Regions from separate parts of the Mesorhizobium sp. M0991 genome, predicted to be linked through region 4. Evidence: predicted binding sites of a transcription regulator. Region 4 holds the regulator's gene; each other region holds the start of a gene.
The links. Region 4 encodes HrcA, which represses chaperone genes, less so after heat shock. Its sites were predicted from a motif close to GTTAGCACTCNCNNNNNGNGAGTGCTAAC; they were not measured.

Region 1 (5,827 bases), on a different contig from region 4:
CATGCGCTGGCGCTGCTGGTCGAATCATCGCTGGAAGGGCTGATGGTGATCGCGCGCGCCACCCACGACCGCGCCCCGGTGCTGGCGGTAGCCGATGAGGTCGCCGCGCTGATTGAGGGGGCATTGCTGGCTAAGGGCGCCGCTGCCGCGGTGCATTGACGCCGCTGTTTGAGCTTAGCGGCTTGCTCTCAAAGCAGAAAGGGCGACCTCTCGGTCGCCCTTTCCGTATCTGAAGACTTGATGGATTGCTTGGATTAGAAATCCATACCACCCATGCCGCCCATGCCGCCGCCACCCATGCCGCCAGGCATGCCGCCGCCAGCCGACTCCTTCTTCGGAGCCTCAGCGATCATGGCTTCGGTGGTGACCAGCAGGCCAGCGACCGAGGCCGCGTCCTGCAGAGCCGTGCGCACAACCTTGACCGGATCGACGATACCCATGGTGATCATGTCGCCATATTCGCCGGTCTGGGCGTTGTAGCCGAAGGTCGCGCCCTTGTTCTCGAGGATCTTGCCGGCAACGATCGATGCTTCCGCACCGGCGTTGGACGCGATCTGGCGGGCCGGAGCCTGCAGCGCGCGACGCACGATGGCGATGCCCGCGGTCTGGTCGGAGTTGGCACCGGTTGCCTTGATGGTCAGCGAAGCGCGCAGCAGTGCGACGCCGCCGCCGGGAACGATGCCTTCTTCGACGGCCGCGCGGGTCGCGTTGAGGGCGTCATCGACGCGATCCTTCTTTTCCTTGACTTCCACTTCGGTCGCACCGCCGACGCGGATGACGGCAACGCCGCCCGCCAGCTTGGCGAGACGTTCCTGCAGCTTCTCCTTGTCGTAGTCCGAGGTGGTCTCTTCGATCTGCTGCTTGATCTGGGCGACGCGGCCCTGGATCTCGGCCTTCTTGCCGGCGCCGTCGACGATGGTGGTGTTCTCCTTGGAGATCGACACCTTCTTGGCGCGGCCGAGCATGTTCAGGCCGACATTCTCGAGCTTGATGCCGAGGTCTTCGGAGATGACCTGGCCACCGGTGAGGATGGCGATGTCTTCCAGCATGGCCTTGCGGCGATCGCCGAAGCCCGGCGCCTTGACGGCGGCGATCTTCAGGCCGCCACGCAGCTTGTTGACGACGAGCGTGGCCAGGGCCTCGCCTTCGACGTCTTCCGAAATGATGACCAGCGGCTTCGAGGTCTGCACGACAGCCTCGAGGATCGGCAGCATGGCCTGCAGGTTGGAGAGCTTCTTCTCGTGGAGAAGAATGTAGGCGTCTTCCAGATCCGCAACCATCTTCTCGGCGTTGGTGACGAAGTAGGGCGAGAGATAGCCGCGGTCGAACTGCATGCCTTCGACGACTTCGAGCTCGGTCTCGGCGGTCTTGGCTTCCTCGACGGTGATGACGCCTTCATTGCCGACCTTCTGCATCGCTTCCGCGATCATCGAGCCGACCGAAACATCGCCATTGCCGGCAATGGTACCGACCTGGGCAACCTCTTCCGAGGTCTTGATCTTCTTGGCGTTCTTGATCAGCGTCGCGACCACGTCGGCGACGGCGAGGTCGATGCCGCGCTTGAGGTCCATCGGGTTCATGCCGGCGGCAACCGCCTTGTGGCCTTCCTGGACGATCGACTGTGCCAGAACGGTCGCGGTCGTGGTGCCGTCGCCGGCGATGTCGTTGGTCTTCGAAGCAACTTCGCGGACCATCTGCGCGCCCATGTTTTCGAACTTGTCCTCAAGCTCGATTTCCTTGGCGACGGTGACGCCGTCCTTGGTGATGCGCGGTGCGCCGAACGACTTGTCGATGACGACGTTGCGGCCCTTGGGGCCGAGCGTGACCTTCACTGCGTCGGCGAGGATGTTGACGCCGCGCAGCATGCGCTCACGAGCGTCGCGGGAGAATTTTACGTCTTTGGCAGCCATTTTTAGCTCCTGGCAGGGGCTTGAATTGAGCCCGAAGATTTAAGTGAGGGTGTGGCCGATATTCAGCCGATGATGCCCATGATGTCGGATTCCTTCATGATCAGAAGGTCTTCGCCATTGAGCTTGACTTCGGTGCCCGACCACTTGCCGAACAGGATGCGGTCGCCGGCCTTGACGTCCAGCGGGACGAGCTTGCCGGCTTCGTCGCGGGCGCCGGAACCGACGGCGATGATCTCGCCTTCCTGCGGCTTTTCCTTAGCCGTATCGGGGATGATGATCCCGCCCGCGGTCTTGGATTCGGATTCGACCCGACGAACGACCACGCGGTCATGAAGCGGGCGGAACTTCGACTTTGCCATTTTTTATTCCTCGATGAGAATGGTGAGAACAGTTCCTCCGTCCGGCGGCGCCGGACATGTGGTTAGCACTCATCTTGGAGGAGTGCTAACGTGGCGCTGAAATAGGCTGGCAACTCGCGCGAGTCAAGGCGCCCGGTGAGCATCATCAGGACAATTGCTTCAAACAGGATCCTTGACTAAGTCAACTAAATGGCTGATCTTGCCGGGAGGAGGATGCCATGACCATTCATCATCACCCAGGCAACGAGCAGGTCGACGCGGTGCGGGCCTTCAACCGCTTCTATACCCGCCAGATCGGGCTGCTCGACGAAGGGCTGCTGAAAACCACCTTCTCGCTGACCGAGGCGCGGGTGCTCTATGAGCTGGCGCATCGCGATGGCCTGACCGCCACGGATCTTGGGCGCGACCTCGGCCTCGATGCCGGTTATCTCAGCCGGCTGCTGAAGAAGTTCGAGGAGCGTGATCTGGTCGAGCGCGCCACGATCGAGGCGGATGCGCGGCGCTCGTCGATCGCGCTGACCAAGGCCGGGCGGCAGGCCTTCGCTCCGCTGAACCAGGGTTCGCACGACCAGGTCGCGGCTTTGCTCGAACGGCTTTCGGTTGCCGAACAGGACAGGCTGGTCAAGGCCATGCAGACGGTGCAGCGTTTGCTGGGCGGAAGCGCCGAGCCCAAAATTCCCTATATGCTGCGGCCTCTGCAAGTCGGCGACATCGGCTGGATTATTCATCGCCAGGGCCTGCTCTACGCGCAGGAATATGGCTGGGACGAAACCTATGAAGCGCTGGTCGCCGAAATCCTCGGTGCCTTCGTCAAATCCTTCGATCCGAAATGGGAACGCAGCTGGATCGCCGAGCGGGAAGCGGAGGTCGTCGGCTCGGTCTTCGTCGTGCGCCAGTCGGACGAGGTGGCGAAGTTGCGCCTGCTCTATGTCGAGCCGTCGGCGCGCGGCCTCGGCATCGGCAAGCGGCTGGTCGAGGAATGTGTCGGCTTTTGCCGCGCCAAGGATTACAGGACACTGACGCTGTGGACCAACGACGTGCTCGCCGCCGCCCGCCACATCTATGAGGCTGCGGGCTTTAAATTGTCCAACGAGGAGCGCCATCATTCCTTCGGCAAGGATCTGGTCGGCCAGAACTGGAATTTGGAGTTGTAGCAGCGCTACAGAATTCCGGGCATCGGCCTGCGGCGGTCGCTCAGGTTGTTGGCTTAATGTTTTGGTTCAAGCGAAAGAAATTGGTAGGATCATACTTGTTTTTTAGTGCGGCCAACCTCGGATAATTCTCGCCGTAAGCTGCCAGAACCCGATCAGTGCCCTCTTCGCCGAGATTGTTGGCATAGACGCCGCCGGTCGAGAACGGTCTCATTGCATCCCACAGGTCACGCGCCCATCGGATGTGCGTTTCGTCGTCAGACGGATTGTCCCAGATCGATATCGGGAAGCAATCGTAAAGTGCATCCCGGTTGGCGTAGGGCGTTCCGTCCATCGGTACTCGCGAGATGGCGCCGCCAACCTGCTGCAGGACCAGAAGCGATTCGCTGGGTGCAGTCATGTAAGCCGCAAGCATGGTATCGATCGCCTGATCTGTGATTTCGCGCATGAACTGCGCCTTCCAGTAGTAGCGCCGCCCGCGCGGAAAGAGGCTGTCCCCGGCCGATTGGATTTGAAGATAGGGGACAGGAGCAATCTGGCGCTCAACCGGCCGACCATACTCTCTCAGAGGTTGAATGATTTGCTGGCCCTCGTCGAGCGGGCCGATGTAGCACGCCGATATGCTGAAGAAGCGCTCGCCCGAGGGCGCCGTGACAAGTGCTGCATCCAGGCTCAGCTCATCTGGGGCGCCGCTCGAGAACGCACGGTAGAACCGCATCGCTTCGCGTGCCTCTTCGTAGCGGTATAGCATCGATCCCGCGATGAGGAGCGGACCCACGGGATGGAGCTTGTATTCGAAAGTCGTGACTATTCCGAAATTGCCGCCGCCGCCCCGAATGCCCCAGAACAAATCTGCATTTTCGGCCGCGTTTGCCGTGAGCAACCGGCCGTCCGCCGTCACGATTTCGACAGCGACAAGGTTGTCGCAGCTCAGTCCATGTTTGCGGCCAAGCTTGCCGAAACCGCCGCCGAGTGTCAGTCCGGCTATGCCGGTATCCGCGTTGACACCCATGGTCGTCGCAAGACCATGGACCTGTGTGGCTGCGTCGAACTCGCCCAGGTTCAAGCCAGCTTCTGCGCGCGCAACACGGCGGATCGGGTCGACTTCGATCCGCTTCATGCGTGACACATCGATCACCACGCCGCCGTCGCATACCGAACTGCCGGCGACGTTATGACCACCGCCGCGGACGGCGACGAGGAAGCCTTGCGATCGGGCGAAGTTGACGGCCGTGACGACATCGCTGGATTCGGCGCAATAGAAGACAGCCGCCGGCCTCTTATCGACCATGCCATTCCAAACTCTGCGCGCCTGGTCATAGCCAGGGTCGTCCGGAAGGATCAGATCGCCGCGAATCGCCTGCCTGAGCCGGGCGATATCTGGCGCCTGCAACGTCGGCTCGGAACCGTCTATAAGCTTGAACATGCTCATCGAGGGATACCCTTCGTGATCTGGCACGGTTGGACAGGCCGCTTTCGTTCACCGACATGTGTCGGATCATAATGATCTCATGCGACGCCATTCGCTGCAAAATCGAATATCTCAGTCGCTGGATGAGCTAAATTCATCTAAGCTGCCTGGATGAGAAAACTTCCGCCGCTCGGGTCGCTTCGCGCCTTCGAAGCCGCTGCCAGGCTGATGAGCTTCAGGAAGGCCGCGACGGAACTCGGAGTGACGCCAACGGCCATCAGCCACCAGATTCGATTGCTGGAGGAGGTCTGTGGGCAACTGCTGTTCCGGCGGCGCCCACGACCGCTGGTGCTCACAGGCGTGGGCGAACGGCTATTTCCGGTAATTTGCAGCGGCTTCGACGCTTTCGCTGCGGCAATAGCATCAGCCTCGGCCGGTGTTGGCCAACGCCCGTTGCGCGTGACGAGCCCAAATGCATTTGCCAGCCGATGGCTGGTTCCGCGCCTGTCGAAGTGGCGCGAACAGCATCCGAACATTCCACTGGAGATCATCGGGACAGACGCCGTTCTCGACCTGCGAGGCGGTGACGCCGACGTCGCGATCCGCTATGCGCGCAGGATGCCGCGCGATGTTCCCGCGCAGGAAATTTTTCGGGACGCATTCTTTCCGGTATGCAGCCCGGAGCTGTTCGCAGGAGGCGACCGACAGATCGAGCGCGCCGCCGATCTGCTGCAATACCCGCTCATCCATTTCAATTGGACGAACCGCGACCCGGAAGCGCCGACTTGGCAGCGATGGCTGGCGATCGCACGCTCGATCGATCCCAGCATCCCCAATGCCAACCAGGCATGGGACTTAAGTTTCCGCGAAGAGCTGCACGCGATTGACGCGGTAGCGGCAGGCCAAGGCATCGCTATCTGCAGCGATGTGGTCGTCAGTGGCGAACTCGAGGCTGGCAGGCTGGTCAAGGCACATGATCTCTCTCTGCCAGGCTAT
Region 2 (5,827 bases), on a different contig from region 4:
CAACTCCCAAATCGCGAGCAGCGCCATCGGCACCGCAAGCGGCCGCAGATGTCGGCCGATGAAGTGGAAGGGCGGCGGTGCGATGGAAGCGACGTGCGACAGCCTAACCCGACCTGCAATCGTGATCCGGCTCATCGTGGGTCTCCGGACGCCAGCGTTGCAGATGGTTTTAGGCAAGCGTGAGCAGGCCGTGGATCACCAATCCGGTCAGGCCGACCACGATCATGGCCGAAAGAACGAGTTCCAATTGAAAGAGCTGACAATCATAGGCCATCAGGCATCGGAGACCTTCGAACGATGCGATGAGTTCTACCGCAACCAGGGTCTGCCAGCGTTGGCAAGGCCTTCTCGCAGCCCGGTCAAGATCGACGGCACGGCGGAAGGCAGCACGATCATCGTGAGTTTCGACCAGCGGTTGAACGAAAGGACACGGCCAGACCCCGTCTCACGACGACGCCGTTGCGCTTCGCCGCCATCAGGCTGGGTAGAGGACTTGCACGTCTAAAGCTGTCGATCATGCTCGGCACACAAAAAAGGGCGGCATTGCTGCCGCCCTTTCCGCTGTAGGTTGATAGGGGCTGGATTAGAAATCCATACCGCCCATGCCGCCCATGCCACCGCCGGGCATACCAGCCGGCATGCCGCCGCCAGCCGACTCCTTCTTCGGAGCCTCGGCGATCATAGCTTCGGTGGTGACCAGCAGGCCGGCGACCGAGGCCGCGTCCTGCAGAGCCGTGCGCACAACCTTGACCGGATCGACGATACCCATGGCGATCATGTCGCCATATTCGCCGGTCTGGGCGTTGAAGCCGAAGGTCGCGCCCTTGTTCTCAAGGATCTTGCCGGCAACGATCGATGCTTCCGCACCGGCGTTGGCCGCGATCTGGCGGGCCGGAGCCTGCAGCGCGCGACGCACGATTGCGATGCCGGCGGCCTGGTCGGAGTTAGCGCCGGTGACGGTGATGGCCAGCGAAGCGCGCAGCAGGGCGACGCCGCCGCCGGGAACGATGCCTTCTTCGACGGCGGCACGGGTCGCGTTGAGGGCGTCATCGACGCGGTCCTTCTTTTCCTTGACTTCCACTTCGGTCGCACCGCCGACGCGGATGACGGCAACGCCGCCCGCCAGCTTGGCGAGACGTTCCTGCAGCTTCTCCTTGTCGTAGTCCGAGGTGGTCTCCTCGATCTGCTGCTTGATCTGGGCGACGCGGCCCTGGATTTCTTCCTTCTTGCCGGCGCCGTCGACGATGGTGGTGTTCTCCTTGGAGATCGACACCTTCTTGGCGCGGCCGAGCATGTTCAGGCCGACATTCTCGAGCTTGATGCCGAGGTCTTCGGAGATGACCTGGCCACCGGTGAGGATAGCGATGTCTTCCAGCATGGCCTTGCGACGATCACCGAAGCCAGGCGCCTTGACGGCGGCGATCTTCAGGCCGCCACGCAGCTTGTTGACGACGAGCGTGGCCAGGGCCTCGCCCTCGACGTCTTCCGAAATGATGACCAGCGGCTTCGAGGTCTGCACGACAGCCTCGAGGATCGGCAGCATGGCCTGCAGGTTGGAGAGCTTCTTCTCGTGGAGAAGAATGTAGGCGTCTTCCAGATCCGCAACCATCTTCTCGGCGTTGGTGACGAAGTAGGGCGAGAGATAACCGCGGTCGAACTGCATGCCTTCGACGACTTCGAGCTCGGTCTCGGCGGTCTTGGCTTCCTCGACGGTGATGACGCCCTCATTGCCGACCTTCTGCATCGCTTCCGCGATCATCGAGCCGACCGAAACGTCGCCATTGCCGGCGATGGTGCCGACCTGGGCAACCTCTTCCGAGGTCTTGATCTTCTTGGCGTTCTTGATCAGCGTCGCGACGACGTCGGCGACGGCGAGGTCGATGCCGCGCTTGAGGTCCATCGGGTTCATGCCGGCGGCAACCGACTTGTGGCCTTCCTGGACGATCGACTGTGCCAGAACGGTCGCGGTCGTAGTGCCGTCGCCGGCGATGTCGTTGGTCTTCGAAGCAACTTCGCGGACCATCTGCGCGCCCATGTTTTCGAACTTGTCCTCAAGCTCGATTTCCTTGGCGACGGTGACGCCGTCCTTGGTGATGCGCGGTGCGCCGAACGACTTGTCGATGACGACGTTGCGGCCTTTGGGGCCGAGCGTGACCTTCACCGCGTCGGCGAGGATGTTGACGCCGCGCAGCATGCGCTCACGAGCGTCACGGGAGAATTTTACGTCTTTGGCAGCCATTTGTTACTCCTGGGCATTTCGCCCGAAATTCAGATTGGATGGTGCGGATGAAAGGCGGCGGCCGTGTCAGCCGATGACGCCCATGATGTCCGCTTCCTTCATGATCAGAAGGTCTTCGCCGTTGAGCTTGACTTCGGTGCCCGACCACTTGCCGAACAGGATGCGGTCGCCGGCCTTGACGTCCAGCGGGACGAGCTTGCCGACCTCGTCACGGGCGCCGGAACCGACGGCGATGATCTCGCCTTCCTGCGGCTTTTCCTTAGCCGTATCGGGGATGATGATCCCGCCGGCGGTCTTCGCTTCGGACTCGACGCGGCGAACGACCACGCGGTCATGCAGCGGCCGGAAATTCGACTTTGCCATTTTTGGATTTCCCTGGTGCGGATGTTGAACGGTTCTCCGTTGCCGGAGCGTGGTTAGCACTCACCAGAAGCGAGTGCTAACGCGGCAGTGAGATAGGCCGTAGGCTCCTGCTAGTCAAGACGGAAGAGGGACGGGCGAAGAGCAAAAGAGCGTGGAAGCACCGAGCCTTTTACGTGAACGACGTCGGAGATCGGACATGGATGAGGCGGCTCACCATTTGTAATTGAAGGCTTTATTCATTTGGCACGATAGGTGCAGCGGATGATCCGCAAACGTTGCGCGCGACAAATATGAGAGGTGAGCGCCATCAGGACTCTTGCGGTTAACGGGTCCACTCGGTCTTTACGGTGTTGGCCGCCGCGCGGGCGCCAGGACTCCGGCCACCCGATGGTCACCAATCCAATCTGCGGAGAACAGGAAGCAAGATGAGAGGGACAGTCAGCATGAACTCGAATTTGAAATGTTTGGCCAAAGCAACTGCCATCGCCTTGCTCTGGACGGTCACGGCTACGTCGGCGGACGAACGAAATCGAGGACGTGCGCCTTGTCTATGCGCCCGCGCTCGGCATCGGTAACTTCGGCGGCGAAACGGACAATTGGATGTGGCCGCGCCACACAGGCGACTTCGGCTTTTGTCGCGCCTATGTCGCTCCTGATGGTTCCTCCCGGCCATATGCGCGCGACAATGTGCCTTACCGGCCGAAGAGTTGGCTACCCATAGCCTGTGAAGGCGTCAAGGAAGGCGACTTTGTGATGGTCGCCGGCTTTCCCGGCGCAACCCACCAGTTCCTGACGGCGGATGAAGTCCGGTTCAACTTCGCGCAATTCGAACCGCGGTTGCAGCGTTCGCTCTCGGATTATGCCGCCCAGATCAACCAGGCAACGGCAGGCAATCGCCAGGCGCAGATCCATCGACCGCCCGCTTCACAAATGGCTCGGCCTAAAACGCATGGGAAAAGCAGGAAAGGCAACAGATCGGCACCAGAATGAATATGGCCGCGCGAACTGACAGACGCGCCAACAATCGGCATCTCGCATGGTCGGTGGCACTGGACGTGGCGCCCACCCTGCTGGCGCGACTGGGTTTCGCTGGCGAAAAAACTTCCGCGTGTCTCTGTGCGATCCATCCCGCTTGCGCGTGCCTAGTCAACCAAAAAACTGACCATCTGCAGGATCAGGATCAGCAAACAAAAGCCAAAGGCAGATACCAAAACAGCTGCCAGCAGGACGATGCGTTGTTTCTTACCCACAGTTCCCCCCGAGCGAGACCGTGGGTTCGGACGGTCCGAAGAATTTCTCGTTATAATCGAATTGATTATAAGGGTATATTTCTACGTTGAGTATAAAGGATGTCAAGCCCGCGCCAGCGGCAATTTTGTCCGGGCGACCGCCGTTTCGTCGAGGACATGGTGGCGGAAGCGATAAAGCTTCGCCGGCCGGCCGCCGGTATCAAAAGCACTTTCGTCGGTCTCCTCCACCAGTTCCTGCTGCTCCATCCAACCGGCGAAAGTTCTGCTGAAGCGCCCCTGCCTATGTAATCGTCAACGCCGTCCGCGTCAGCGCATTGCCATCGGCGAGAAGCCGACGACATTGTTGATGACGAACGTAACGATCCGCGGCTTCAGAGAGGAATGTGCGCTTCGTCCAGATGGATGGAGTTGCAGACAATGATCTGGTCGTCTGGCTGGCAGGTCCGGGCGGCCGCGCCGTTGAGGATGCAGCATCGAGAGCCGCGCTCGCCGAGGATGACATAGGTCGAGATGCGCGCGCCGGAAGTCCTGCTCCATGTCTCCACGAATCCATTGGCAAGGATCCCGGCTTCTTCGCAGTAGTCACGGTCGAGCGTTATCGAACCGTGGCAGTTGAGGTTTGCTTCGGTGACGTGGATGCGTGCAGCTTGCCGGCGACTATTTTTCGCATTGGTCCCGTTGTCCTATTCATCTCACAGAGCCAGTCCTGATGTTGAGCAGCTTCGCTGGGCTAAATCCCGACGACGAGCGCCCCGCCGCTGAGTCCCGCACCTGCCGCCGCCAGGAGTATTTTCTCGCCCGGCCGAAACGGCTCCGCTTGATTGGCGAGCGACAGTGAGAGCGGGATCGTCGCGGCCGAAGAGTTGCCGTATTCGGCAATCGTCTTGACAATTGCTTGATCCGCTATGCCGAGGTTACTCCCGACAGCATCGAAAATGCGAGCATTGGCCTGATGCGGCACGAACCGGTCGACATCCTGTGGTCGCACTCCGGCAGCGGCTAGCGCGCTTATCGAGCAATCGGTCATCATCTCGACGGCCTTTGCGAACACTTCGCGGCCGTCGGTCATCGTCATTCGGGTTTGCGCGAGGTCGAGGTCACCGTGGAACGGCTTGTTGCTTCCTCCTGCGGGAATCTGGATCAGCCCGTATCGCGAGCCGTCCGAATCCACGGAGGCACCGAGAATCCCCCGATCAGTATCCTCGCACGGACCGATCACGAGGGCGCCGGCGGCATCGGCAAACAGCACGGCGCTGGCGCGCTCAGAGGGATTGATGCGCCGGCTGAGGATATTGGCGGCGATAACAAGGCTCGCTTTGCCGTGCAGGCGGGTAAATCCGTCCGCAAACATCAGCGCATAGATGAAGCCGGCGCAGGCGCCGGTCAGATCGACAGCGCCGGCGCGGCCAAGCCCCAGCCGATGTGCGACCAGGGGCGCGCTGGGCGGCAGGAGGTGATCGGGCGTCGAGGTGGCAAGCAGCAGCAGACCGATGTCGTGGCGCGAAATGCCGGCGCTGGCCAGCGCCATGGCGCCGGCCTGGGCAGCAAGACCAGACAGCGTGTCTTCGTCCGTTGCCCAGAAGCGCGACCGGATTCCAGTACGCCGCTCGATCCAGCCCGGTTCCAGGCCGAGATTGTTCTCGATTTCGGCATTCGTCACCTTTCGGCCAGGCGCATGATGGCCAAACCCGAGAAGGCGCGACAACCTGCTCATGGGCTCGAACCGAAGCGTTCGCCGGCCTCCTCGATCGCGTCATGGAGCCGATCGAGCTCGTCGCCGGTGACGCAATAGGGAGGCATGAGATAAAGGACATTGCCGAGCGGGCGCACAAGCAGGCCGAGCTCGAGGAAAAAGGCCCGCAGCTTAGGTCCGATCTCGGCCAGATAGCCGGCAGAGCCGGCGCGCAGGTCGAGAGCCAGGATCGTGCCGATCGCGCGGCTGTCGGTGAAGTTGGCATTGTCGCGAAAGCGTCGA
Region 3 (5,827 bases), on a different contig from region 4:
TTTTTCAAGGTGGCGGTTACGAGCCATGCCATGGCGACAACCCCACAAGGCAACGCCTGCTTTCCCAGCGTCGCGGTCTGGCCCAGGTCGCAGCCGTCGACGCCGCGATAGGTGCACGAAGCAAAAGTTGATTGCTGGTTCCCATGGATCACTCCTCGTCAGATTCATTGAGTCAGTAAACTATCTTGCAAATCGCTGTGCAAGTGTCTCGGAATCATATTCCGCGAGGGGAGGAGGTGCTCGTATCCGGATCCGCGCCCGATGGGCCGGGTAGGGCCTCGGTGTCGAGTTGACGCGGGGCCATCAGGCAATCGATACTCTGAATGCGCGCTATGCCGTGGCGGTCGCAGCGGCATCCGCTGGAGGAACTCAGCGGCTTCGTGAGCGGCCTTGCCTGATATCGCTGCGAGCCTTTCGAAGCCGCTGTTCGAGCGCTAAATAGCGAGCCGTAATCGAGTTCAGCTTTGTGAAAAACTGCCTGCTCTGCGCAGGGTTGCCCGGCGCAGGCGGGGGGAAGAAAGCAAAAAGAGCCTCCCGATCAGCGTCTAATTGTTTTAGCTCCGAGCAGAGACGGCAAATTTCGTGGTCGTCCGTTCCGGAACTCCGATGTGATGCACGGCGCGAGGTACGCGTAGGGTTAGTCTGCCGACCCACATCGTTCGACGAAAGTAAAATCGTATCCAAGGCGTTTCCTCCACGCCGGGTTGTGGTCATCCAATCTGGAATAATGCGGGTTGCAACCTATGTATACTGGCGGTTTTGCCTGTCACTTTTGACAGGTCGTGAGACGCTGGAATCCAGCGAGGAGCAACCTAGTTCGATAGCCGCGCGAATGGCTTGGAGAGGCGCGTCGATAGCAAGGAGGTAAGCTGGATATGGCGAGATTTGACTCAAATTTTCACGACGTGACGGAGGGTATTCACGCAGTTGCCTCTCCTGCGGACGCGGCGGACCTTCTGAACACAATTGTCGAAAGTTACGGTCTTGAGACGGCGGCCTTTCTTACCGTCAGGCCGGTTTACGAGGAACCGAGTAAGCCGTTCTATGTGACCACCTATTCGCCTGACTGGGTGAAACGCTACATCGAGAAGGATTTTTTCGACATCGATCCCGTGCTTCGCTATGGGCTGCGTGCTGTGAAATTGGTTGATTGGAAGGAGATCGACCTATCGGACAAGCCCGTGCGCACGTTCTTCGGTGAAGCGAGGGAACATGGTGTCGGGAAGCATGGCGTCACGTTCCCGGTTAGGGGTGTCGACGGCGACCGCGGCATTCTGACCGTGACGAGCAACGAGAACGCAGCGGCGTGGCAGACGTTTCTCAAATCCGAGGTTCGCGACTTCCAGCATCTCGCCGGTGAATTTCACAATGCTATCGGTCGAATCCAAGGAAGGCCACGCCATCCGACGGTCTGCTCCGATAGAGAGATCGAATGCCTGAAATGGTACGCGAGGGGAGAGAAGGTCAAACGGACCGCAGAGATACTGTCGCTATCCCCTCGCACGGTCCGATTTCATCTTGATCTGGCACGGGCCAAGCTTGGTGCCAAAAGCTTGGCCCATGCGGTTGCGATCGCGGCAGAGCGCGGCCTTTTCTTTCAAAGACTGTTCTGATCGGTAGCCAAGCGCTTCGCGGGAAGCCGCCGGCAAAACTCGTTCCGTTTCGTGAAGCTGGGAATGCTAGAACGACTGATATGAATCATGGGGAAAGAAGGGAGGCGTCGCTCTGGACAACCAGATCCGGAAAGGCACCGCGACGCTCCAAGGGTAGAATGCTGGCCAAACCAAGTGTCCTATTCGCAAACCACACGGTACCGCTTGCCGGGCTCGCTGATGTTCTTGCAGACAAGCGGCTTGTGCGGCTCGGAAGAGGAGAGCGGCGGACTTGCGGCCCGCCAAACGACTCTCTTTGATGTCTTTTGACTTGCCGCACGGCGCGGTTCGAGTCTCTCCGGCTCCTGTGGCGCAACCGGGAACACGCTGGCTTCGATCCGCGGCTGCTGCAGGCGTGGCGGCTCTTTGTCAAAGAATCGCCTGGCATCAAGCGATCTCGGAATAATCACCGTACCATCATCGCTGTGCGCGCAGCCGCTGCCCAACAGTAAGGCCAGCCCCAGGAAAAAAGGCAGAATCCGTTCAAACATAAGCATACCCTTGGCGGGCGTATACCCCGGCTTGCGGGTCGCCGACAACCGGCGCAAGGGCACGAAGAAAGGGCGGCATTGCTTGCCGCCCTTTCGAAATTGTCGAGATGCGTGGACCTTTAAAAGCCCATACCGCCCATACCGCCCATGCCGCCGCCGCCCATGCCGCCAGGCATGCCGCCGCCAGCCGACTCCTTCTTGGGAGCCTCCGCGATCATGGCTTCGGTGGTGACGAGCAGGCCGGCTACCGAAGCCGCGTCCTGGAGAGCCGTACGGACGACCTTGACCGGATCGACGATACCCATGGCGATCATGTCGCCATATTCGCCGGTCTGTGCGTTGTATCCGTAGGTCGCGCCCTTGTTGTCGAGGATCTTGCCGGCAACGATCGAAGCTTCCGCACCGGCGTTGGCAGCGATCTGGCGGGCCGGAGCCTGCAGAGCGCGACGCACGATGTTGATGCCGGCGGTCTGGTCGGAGTTGGCGCCGGTTGCCTTGATGTTCAGCGAAGCGCGCAGCAGAGCGACGCCGCCACCGGGAACGATGCCTTCTTCGACGGCCGCACGGGTCGCGTTGAGGGCGTCATCGACGCGGTCCTTCTTTTCCTTGACTTCGACTTCCGTCGCGCCGCCGACGCGGATGACGGCAACGCCGCCGGCCAGCTTGGCCAGACGTTCCTGCAGCTTCTCCTTGTCGTAGTCCGAGGTGGTCTCCTCGATCTGCTGCTTGATCTGGGCAACGCGGCCCTGGATCTCGGCCTTCTTGCCGGCGCCGTCGACGATGGTGGTATTCTCCTTGGAGATCGACACCTTCTTGGCGCGGCCGAGCATGTTGAGGCCGACGTTCTCGAGCTTGATGCCGAGGTCTTCCGAGATGACCTGGCCACCAGTGAGGATGGCGATGTCTTCCAGCATGGCCTTGCGGCGATCGCCGAAGCCCGGCGCCTTGACGGCGGCGATCTTCAGGCCGCCACGCAGCTTGTTGACGACCAGCGTGGCCAAGGCCTCGCCTTCGACGTCTTCCGAGATGATGAGCAGCGGCTTCGAGGTCTGCACGACGGCTTCGAGAACCGGCAGCATGGCCTGCAGGTTGGAGAGCTTCTTCTCGTGCAGGAGGATGTAGACGTCCTCAAGCTCGGCAACCATCTTGTCGGCGTTGGTGACGAAGTAGGGGCTGAGGTAGCCGCGGTCGAACTGCATGCCTTCGACGACTTCGAGTTCGGTCTCGGCGGTCTTGGCTTCCTCAACCGTGATGACGCCTTCGTTGCCGACCTTCTGCATCGCCTCGGCGATCATCTTGCCGACCGACTCGTCGCCATTGCCGGCGATGGTGCCGACCTGGGCAACCTCTTCCGAGGTCTTGATCTTCTTGGCGTTCTTGATCAGCGTTGCGACGACGTCGGCGACGGCGAGGTCGATGCCGCGCTTGAGGTCCATCGGGTTCATGCCGGCGGCAACCGCCTTGTGGCCTTCCTGGACGATCGACTGCGCCAGAACGGTCGCGGTCGTGGTGCCGTCGCCGGCGATGTCGTTGGTCTTCGAAGCAACTTCGCGGACCATCTGCGCGCCCATGTTCTCGAACTTGTCTTCAAGCTCGATTTCCTTGGCGACGGTGACGCCGTCCTTGGTGATGCGCGGGGCGCCGAACGACTTGTCGATGACGACGTTGCGGCCCTTGGGGCCGAGCGTGACCTTCACCGCGTCGGCGAGGATGTTGACACCGCGCAGCATGCGCTCGCGGGCATCACGGGAGAATTTTACTTCTTTGGCAGCCATTTTTAGCTCCTGGCAGGGGCTTTGATTGAGCCCGGGGATTCAGGGGATTCAGTTGACGGAAAGGTCGATATTCAGCCGATGATGCCCATGATGTCGGATTCCTTCATGATCAGAAGGTCTTCGCCATTGAGCTTGACTTCGGTGCCCGACCACTTGCCGAACAGGATGCGGTTGCCGGCCTTGACGTCCAGGGGGACCAGCTTGCCAGCTTCGTCACGGGCGCCCGAGCCAACAGCAATGATCTCGCCTTCCTGCGGCTTTTCCTTTGCCGTGTCCGGGATGATGATCCCGCCGGCGGTCTTGGATTCGGACTCGACGCGGCGAACGACCACGCGGTCATGCAGCGGCCGGAAATTCGACTTTGCCATTTTTGGATGTCCCTGGTGCGGAGGTTGAACGGTTGCCCGTTGCCGGAGCGTCGTTAGCACTCGCCAGTGGCGAGTGCTAACGTGGCGGTGAGATAGTCTGTAAGCTCATACTAGTCAAGACGGAAGAGGGACGGGCTGGGACGGGCGAAGAGCAAAAATCGCGTGGCTCTGCGAGCGCAAGACGCCCTCGCTGTTCGTGACTGCCTGTGACGGGCCTTAACACGCAAGCAAGTTGTAACGGGCTTGCAAAATTCGCAGAGCTTGGCCACAACGCGCTTCGCTAAATGGCCGGAGCACGGAGAGAACATGGTTTTCCGACTGAAGGAGCGACTCGGCAAGAGGTTTGAGGAAGAGGTCCAATTCTTCAAAGGCTGGCAGAAGGACAAGAAGGGCGTGGGGGCTCTTATCCCCACTTCGATTTATGCGGCGCGCCGGATGGCAAGCGTGGTCAACCCGCGGTCCGGAATGCCGATCCTGGAGCTTGGCGCGGGAACCGGCGTCATTACCAAGGCAATCCTGGAGAGGGGCATCAAACCGCATCAGTTGGTGTCGGTCGAATACTCCAGAAATTTCTACAACGGCCTGGTGCAACGCTTCCCGGGCGTGGCCTTCAGATTGGGCAACGCATTCGCGCTGGATGAAGTTCTGGGTGACCGTGCGAGTGAACAGTTCGATTGTGTCGTCAGTGCAGTCCCGCTGTTGAGCTTTCCTATGGAACAGCGCGTTGCCCTGGTTGAGGATTTGCTTGCCCGCATTCCTGCCGGTCGGCCGGTAATTCAAATCACCTATGGGCCTCTGTCGCCGGTGATCAAGATGCCCGACCGCTACGTGGTTTCCCACTATGACTTCGTCGTCCGCAACATACCACCGGCGCAGCTCTGGACCTATCGACGAGCAGTCTAGCCAAATCCGGCACCCGAAGGGCCGACTGCGCTGAGGTGTATGCAATCACGCCCCATGTGAAATTGCCATCAGTGCGCTTTCATGTTTGCTGGCTCTATGCTGGATCGGCTCTCGAATAGAAGCCCTACTTCTCCACTTTGTCGAAAAAAGCTAGAACAGCGGTTGGCGGGATCTTTTCGGAAAAGAGGAAGGTCGCTGGGTTCAGTTTCAACGCCTTGGCGATCGCGGCAATCGTATCCACGCTGATGTTGCCGCTCGCGCGTTCCAGTTTCGTGAATGTCGCCTCCGCCACGCCGATGAGTTCGGCCATCTCATAGCGGTGCAAAGTACGTCGTTGTCGCTCAAAATCGATGATGCGCGCCAGCCGCTTGCGGATCGCATTGTCGTCCAACCGATGCGCCCATTCCGGAACTTTCTTACCGCCGGCGAGCAGTTCTGCAAAAGACACTTGCAAGCCTTCTGCCATGATCTGCAGCGTCGTCAATGTGACATTATTTTTCTGACGCACAGTCTGAATGTAGGTTCGATAGGCCAGTTTTTCGCCGTCGGCGGTCCGAAACAGCTCGGCCATATGCATATGGGATAAGCCGCGTTTGGCTCTCTCCCGCTCAAGCGTCAGGGCAATGTTGGCGCGCAAC
Region 4 (5,827 bases):
GCTGTCGATCGAAAAATATCCGAGTGAAGTTCGTGCTGAATACCCCCGCCCTTGCAAGGCGTGACAATCCCTGGGCGGATTGGCGAAAGAGGTCTATTGGCGGGCGGCAATTGCCGCCGCCGCACCGACCATGAATCCGGCGGCGGTGCGGTTGAGTGCCCTCAGCGCCCGCGGCGACTTCAGGAACCAGCGCGCCTTGGCCGCCAGCGCCAGATAGGGCACCAGCACCACGAGCAGGACGACGATGGTGAGCGCGACAAGGATCCCGTAGTCGACCAGCGTGATCGCCTTCAGATCGACGATGGTCGGGGTGATGGCGAGATAGAAGATCATCGTCTTCGGATTGCCGAGCGTGACGGCAAGGCCGGCTACAAAGCTGGATGCCAAGCCGCCCTTGCCTTTCTTTGCCTCCACCGTTTCGGGCGTGATGCCGCTCGTCCAGAAACGCCAGCCAAGAAAAGCGAGGTAAGCGACGCCCAGCCATTTGATGGCCAGGAAGACCATGCCGAAAGTTTGTGCGACGAAAGCGAGGCCGAGCACCACGGCAGTCAAATAGGTCAGGTCGCCGAGCATCAGCCCGAACGACATGGCCAGCGACGAGCGGAAGCCGGAGCCCAGTGCACGCGCAACGAGCGCGGTGACGCCTGGGCCGGGGATGGCTGCGGCGATGCCGAGGGCGGCGCTGTAGGCGAGGAACCCGGTGAGCGTCATGATTCGCGCTTGTCGCACAATGTTGAAGTTGGGTGAATTCCCTCGGGCCGGATTCGATTGCGCCAGCGCAGCAGGCGACACCGCCGTTCAGGAGCGGCCGTCTTCGTAGGTAACGCGCCAGATGGTGCCGTTACCGTCCTCTGTGACGATCAGCGAGCCGTCCTTGGCCATCGCGACACCGACCGGGCGGCCCCAGACGGCGTCGTTCGAGATGACGAAGCCGGTCATGAAGTCCTCATACTCGCCGGTCGGCTTGCCATCCCTGAATTTGAGCCTCACCACCTTGTAGCCGGTCCTGGCGCCACGGTTCCACGAACCATGCATGGTGACGAAGGCGTCACCCTGATAATCCGCCGGGAAGTTCTTGCCGTCGTAGAAGGCTATGTTCATCGGCGCCGAATGCGCCTGCATCAATACATCGGGGACAGTGGCCTTGCCGGCCAGGTCTGCCCGCTCGCCCTGATGGCGCGGATCCTCGTTATTGCCGATGTAGTACCAAGGCCAACCATAGAATCCGCCGTCCTTGACCGCAGTTGCAAATTCGAACGGCACGTTGTCGCCGAGTTCGTCCCGCTCGTTGACGACGCACCACAATGCGCCGGTGGCGGGCTGCACCGTCATGCCCGTGCAGTTGCGCAGGCCGGTGGCGACAGTTCGGGGATTTTTCCCATCCGGGTCAAAGGCGAGCACATCTGCACGGCCTTCCTCGGAGCCCCACGTTGCGCCGAGCGGCTTTGATTTCGCCCACGCGTCGACGCCGCCATCGGGTTGCTTGTCCATGTCCTCGGCGACATTCGAGTCCGAGCCAACCGATAAAAAAAGCGTCTTGCCGTCAGGCGAGAAGGCGATGTCACGGGTCGAGTGACCGCCCGACGGGATTTTGGCGACAATGGTTTCTGGTTTAGCGGACGCCTTTAGGTCACCGTCGCGATAGGGGAAGCGGACGATGCTGTCGCTGCTTGCGACATAGACCCATTGCGGCTTGTCCCCTGGCGGATAGAAGGCGATGCCATATGGATAGTTGAGGCCCTTGGCGAAAATCGCTTTCTCGATGGGTTTGGCGCGGCCCTCGGCCAGACGGTAGACACGTATTTGGTCGGCATGGCCGTTGGCGATGAACAGGTCGCCGTTCGGAGCGACGCGAACGACGCGCGGATTATAGAGTCCGGAGGCGATTATTTCGGCCGAAAAGCCCGGCGGCAATTCTGGCTTGGCGCTTTCGGGCCGCTCCGTCACGCCGGCGCCGTTCGAAGCGGATTGGGCGGGATCGGCTGGCGGCATGTCTTGCGGCCCGATCAGGCGGCGGACGCCAGGCCTGTCGGCGTGCCAATCGCCAAAAGCGGCTTCGCCTTTGAGCACCTTCTGATCCGACTGCCGGGCGGATGCCGGTGTCGCGACAAGGAGAGCCGCGGCAATGGCCGCAAAGCCGCCAGATCGGGTCATCAACGTCCTCCGGGATTCGCCTCGAAGAGGACAAACGGGATCAGGCATTGGTCGTTCCAAGCGGTCGTCCGGAACACGAGGATTTGAAGCCGAACCCCTTCAGTTGCCAGAGGCGTAGAAATCGTCATCAAGGCGCTTTTCCAGCGCGACCAGATCGGCCGGCAGCGGCAGGCCCATGGCCCGCATCTCTTGCAGCTTCTCACGCAACTGCTCTTGCACCTCGTGCTGATCCTCAGGCTGATTGACCATTTCCTCGAGCAGCAGGCTAATCTGGGCCTTGAACGATTCCAGCGCCATTCTTTTTCTCCTTGCGGCAGGCCGCGGCGGCTCCTAGCGCAGCATGCGCGAAATCAGCTGCGCGGTATAGTCGACCATCGGTACTATGCGGGCATAGTTCAGCCGCGTCGGCCCGATGACGCCGAGCGCACCGACGACGCGCGCGTCCTTGTCGCGATAGGGTGCCACCACCAGCGAGGAGCCAGACAGCGAAAACAGCTTGTTTTCCGAACCGATGAAGATGCGCACCCCCGGACCTTCCTCGGCGAGGTCGAGGAGCTGGATCAGCCCATCCTGCGTCTCCAGATCCTCGAACAGATGCCGCAGCAATTCTATGTCGGCCTGGGCAGTGACGTTTTCCAGGAGATTGGCGCGGCCGCGCACGATAAGCCGCCCAGGCACGCCGCTTTCGGCGCCTGCCCAGACCGCCAGGCCCTTCTCGACCAGATCCTGCGACAGCGTGTCGAGGGCTGCCCTGGTCTCTTCCTTGATGCGTGCGATCTCGACCCGCGCCTCGGCCAGGGTGCGGCCGCGGATATGGGCGTTGAGGAAGTTGGAGGCTTCGTGCAATTGCGAGACGGTGATGCCGGCGGGCAGATCGATGACGCGATTTTCGACGTCGCCGTTCTGCGAGACGAGCACGGCCAGCGCCTTGGTCGGCTCGAGCTGGATGAATTCGATGTGCTTCAGCGCCACCTCGTTCTTGGCGGCGAGCACGAGGCCGGCGCCGCGCGACATGCCGGACAGCATCTGGCTGGCCTCGGTCAGCATATGCTCCAGCGTCGCGCCCGAGCCGGAGGCGCGCACCTGCGCCTCGATGGTGCGGCGCTCCTCGTCGGAGAGGTCACCGAGTTCCATGAAAGCATCGACGAAGAAACGCAGGCCTGCCTGGGTCGGCAGCCGGCCAGCCGAAATGTGCGGCGCATAGATCAGGCCGAGATGCTCAAGGTCGCTCATCACGTTGCGGATGGTGGCCGGCGACAGCGACGACGGCAGGATGCGCGACAGGCTGCGCGAACCGACCGGCTCGCCATCCTTCAAATAGGAATCGACGATGCGCCGAAAGATGTCGCGCGAACGCATGTCGAGCGATTGAAGCGCGGGCGATTGCAGCGCGTGCGACGGAAGCACGTGCGATTGCGAACCGGGATCGACTGCCTTGGTCATTCGAGCCAAAAACCTCCGGCCCGAAGATATAGACTTCCGCGGCGGCGGCGCAACCGGTCCATTTTCCTTTGCGCCTAGCGCCCCGTGCGGCTACAAGCCCGGCCAAGATTCCGAAGAAAGAAAGAAGCCTGAATGCGCCCTTCCAAACGCCAATTCGACGAAATGCGCCCCATCTCCTTCGAGCGCGGCGTCTCCAAGCATGCGGAAGGCTCGTGCCTGGTGAAGTTTGGCGACACGCATGTGCTGTGTACGGCCAGCCTGGAGGAAAAGGTGCCGGGCTGGATGCGCAATTCCGGCAAGGGCTGGGTGACGGCGGAATATGGCATGCTGCCGCGCTCGACCGGCGAGCGCATGCGCCGCGAGGCTTCGGCCGGCAAACAAGGCGGCCGCACGCTGGAAATCCAGCGGCTGATCGGCCGCTCCCTGCGCGCCGTGGTCGATCTGCAGGCGCTCGGCGAGCAGCAGATCACCGTCGACTGCGACGTGATCCAGGCCGACGGCGGCACGCGCACCGCTTCGATCACCGGCGGCTGGGTGGCGCTTTACGATTGCCTGCGCTGGATGGAAGTCCGCCAGATGGCGAGCCTTGGCAAGGTGCTGAAGGATCACGTTGCGGCGATCTCCTGCGGCATCCATGATGGCCAGCCGGTCATCGATCTCGACTACATCGAGGATTCCTCGGCCGGCACCGACGCCAATTTCGTCATGACCGGCAAGGGCGGTATCGTCGAGATCCAGGGCACGGCCGAGGGCGAGCCGTTCTCGGAAGAGCAGTTCGCGGCGCTGATGGTATTGGCCAAGAAGGGCATTCAGCGCCTGGTCAGCCTGCAGCAGATGGCCGTGGACTGATCTTCAGTTTATGACGATGAGGTTGACGATCCTGTGACCCCTTCCGCAATCCTGGAATCAGCACTCTACGTGACGGATCTTGCTGCCGCGGAACGGTTCTATTCGGGCGTGCTCGGGCTCGATCCGCTCGGCAAAGTCGACGGCAGGCATCTCTTCTTCCGCTGCGGCGACGGCGTGCTGCTCATCTTCAATGCCGAGGCGACCAAGGTGCCGCCGGCGTCCGATGCCAAGCTCAAAGTGCCGCCGCATGGCGCCGTCGGCGAGGGGCATCTTTGCTTCGCCGCAAGCGCGGATGAAATCCCGCGCTGGAAAGCCCATCTTGAGGCGAAGAAAATCGCCATCGAAAGCGAGTTCGAATGGCCGCAGGGCGGCCGCTCGATCTATATTCGCGACCCCTCGGGCAATTCGATCGAATTCGCCGAGCCAAGAATCTGGGGCATCTGATGCATTCGCCAACTGTTCACTCGCTTGACGGGCATAAGATCGTCGTCGCCAGCCATAACGCCGGCAAATTGCGGGAATTCGCCGATCTGATGGCGCCGTTCGGCATAGAAGCGAAGTCCGCCAAGGAATACGGCTTGCCGGAACCGGACGAGACCGGCAGCACTTTCGAGGAGAACGCCCTCATAAAAGCCTTGGCCGCCGCCAAGGCCACTGGATTGCCGGCGCTGTCGGACGATTCCGGCCTATGTGTCGATGCGCTTGACGGCGCACCCGGCGTCTACACCGCCAACTGGGCCGAGACGCCGGACGGCTCCCGCGACTTCGGCATGGCCATGCAGCGCACGGAAGTGGCTTTGCAGGAAGTTGGCGCGATCACGCCTGCCCAGCGCAAGGGCCGCTTTGTCGCGGTGATCTGCCTGGCCTTTCCCGACGGCCAGGCGGAATATTTTCGCGGCGAGGTCGAGGGCATGCTGGTATGGCCGCCGCGCGGCGAGCTCGGCTTCGGCTACGATCCGGTGTTCTTGCCCAACGGATTCGAAAAGACCTTCGGCGAGATGAGCGCGGAGGAAAAGCATGGCTGGAAGCCCGGCCAGCCAACCGCATTGTCACACCGTGCCCGCGCCTTTCAGAAATTCGCCCAAGCCCGATTGGCCGCCGCATGACCATGCTGCTCGACCGCAGCCCTGGTTTCGGCGTCTACGTCCACTGGCCGTTCTGCGCGGCCAAATGCCCCTATTGCGACTTCAACAGCCATGTCCGCCACCAGCCGGTCGACCAGGAGCGTTTTGCCCGCGCCTTCGAGACCGAGCTGGCGACCATGCGCGGCCGCACGGGACCGCGCGAGGTGACAAGCATCTTTCTTGGCGGCGGCACGCCGTCGCTGATGAAGCCGCAGACCGTGGCGGCGGTGCTGGATGCAGTGGCGAAGAACTGGACG

Region 1: groES (co-chaperone GroES) is a predicted target of HrcA. The motif match lies at 2,331-2,359, and genes of this name have one in related genera.
Region 2: groES (co-chaperone GroES) is a predicted target of HrcA. The motif match lies at 2,655-2,683, and genes of this name have one in related genera.
Region 3: groES (co-chaperone GroES) is a predicted target of HrcA. The motif match lies at 4,339-4,367, and genes of this name have one in related genera.

The regions. Positions count from the first base shown of each region.
Region 1 is NZ_JAMYNE010000003.1:167,557-173,383, forward strand. It holds gene NKH70_RS06610 (TetR/AcrR family transcriptional regulator) at 1-159, shown strand, start outside; gene groL (chaperonin GroEL) at 255-1,910, opposite strand; gene groES (co-chaperone GroES) at 1,973-2,269, opposite strand; gene NKH70_RS06625 (bifunctional helix-turn-helix transcriptional regulator/GNAT family N-acetyltransferase) at 2,488-3,423, shown strand; gene NKH70_RS06630 (FAD-binding oxidoreductase) at 3,464-4,852, opposite strand; gene NKH70_RS06635 (LysR substrate-binding domain-containing protein) at 5,003-5,827, shown strand, end outside.
Region 2 is NZ_JAMYNE010000050.1:17,248-23,074, reverse strand. It holds gene NKH70_RS33225 (ABC transporter permease family protein) at 1-135, opposite strand, end outside; gene NKH70_RS33220 (hypothetical protein) at 158-505, shown strand; gene groL (chaperonin GroEL) at 584-2,239, opposite strand; gene groES (co-chaperone GroES) at 2,306-2,602, opposite strand; gene NKH70_RS33205 (S46 family peptidase) at 3,080-3,592, shown strand; partial or broken gene NKH70_RS33200 (NrtR DNA-binding winged helix domain-containing protein) at 3,955-4,120, opposite strand; partial or broken gene NKH70_RS33195 (aspartate 1-decarboxylase) at 4,192-4,522, opposite strand; gene bioZ (3-oxopimeloyl-[acyl-carrier-protein] synthase BioZ) at 4,583-5,566, opposite strand; gene NKH70_RS33185 (adenosylmethionine--8-amino-7-oxononanoate transaminase) at 5,563-5,827, opposite strand, start outside.
Region 3 is NZ_JAMYNE010000023.1:5,626-11,452, reverse strand. It holds gene NKH70_RS26285 (hypothetical protein) at 1-111, shown strand, start outside; gene NKH70_RS26280 (helix-turn-helix transcriptional regulator) at 876-1,613, shown strand; gene NKH70_RS26275 (hypothetical protein) at 1,793-2,143, opposite strand; gene groL (chaperonin GroEL) at 2,263-3,918, opposite strand; gene groES (co-chaperone GroES) at 3,990-4,286, opposite strand; gene pmtA (phospholipid N-methyltransferase PmtA) at 4,593-5,189, shown strand; gene NKH70_RS26255 (helix-turn-helix domain-containing protein) at 5,314-5,827, opposite strand, start outside.
Region 4 is NZ_JAMYNE010000001.1:482,546-488,372, forward strand. It holds gene NKH70_RS02380 (LysE family translocator) at 94-711, opposite strand; gene NKH70_RS02385 (PQQ-dependent sugar dehydrogenase) at 799-2,154, opposite strand; gene NKH70_RS02390 (hypothetical protein) at 2,254-2,451, opposite strand; gene hrcA (heat-inducible transcriptional repressor HrcA) at 2,485-3,597, opposite strand; gene rph (ribonuclease PH) at 3,730-4,446, shown strand; gene NKH70_RS02405 (VOC family protein) at 4,480-4,890, shown strand; gene rdgB (RdgB/HAM1 family non-canonical purine NTP pyrophosphatase) at 4,890-5,552, shown strand; gene hemW (radical SAM family heme chaperone HemW) at 5,549-5,827, shown strand, end outside.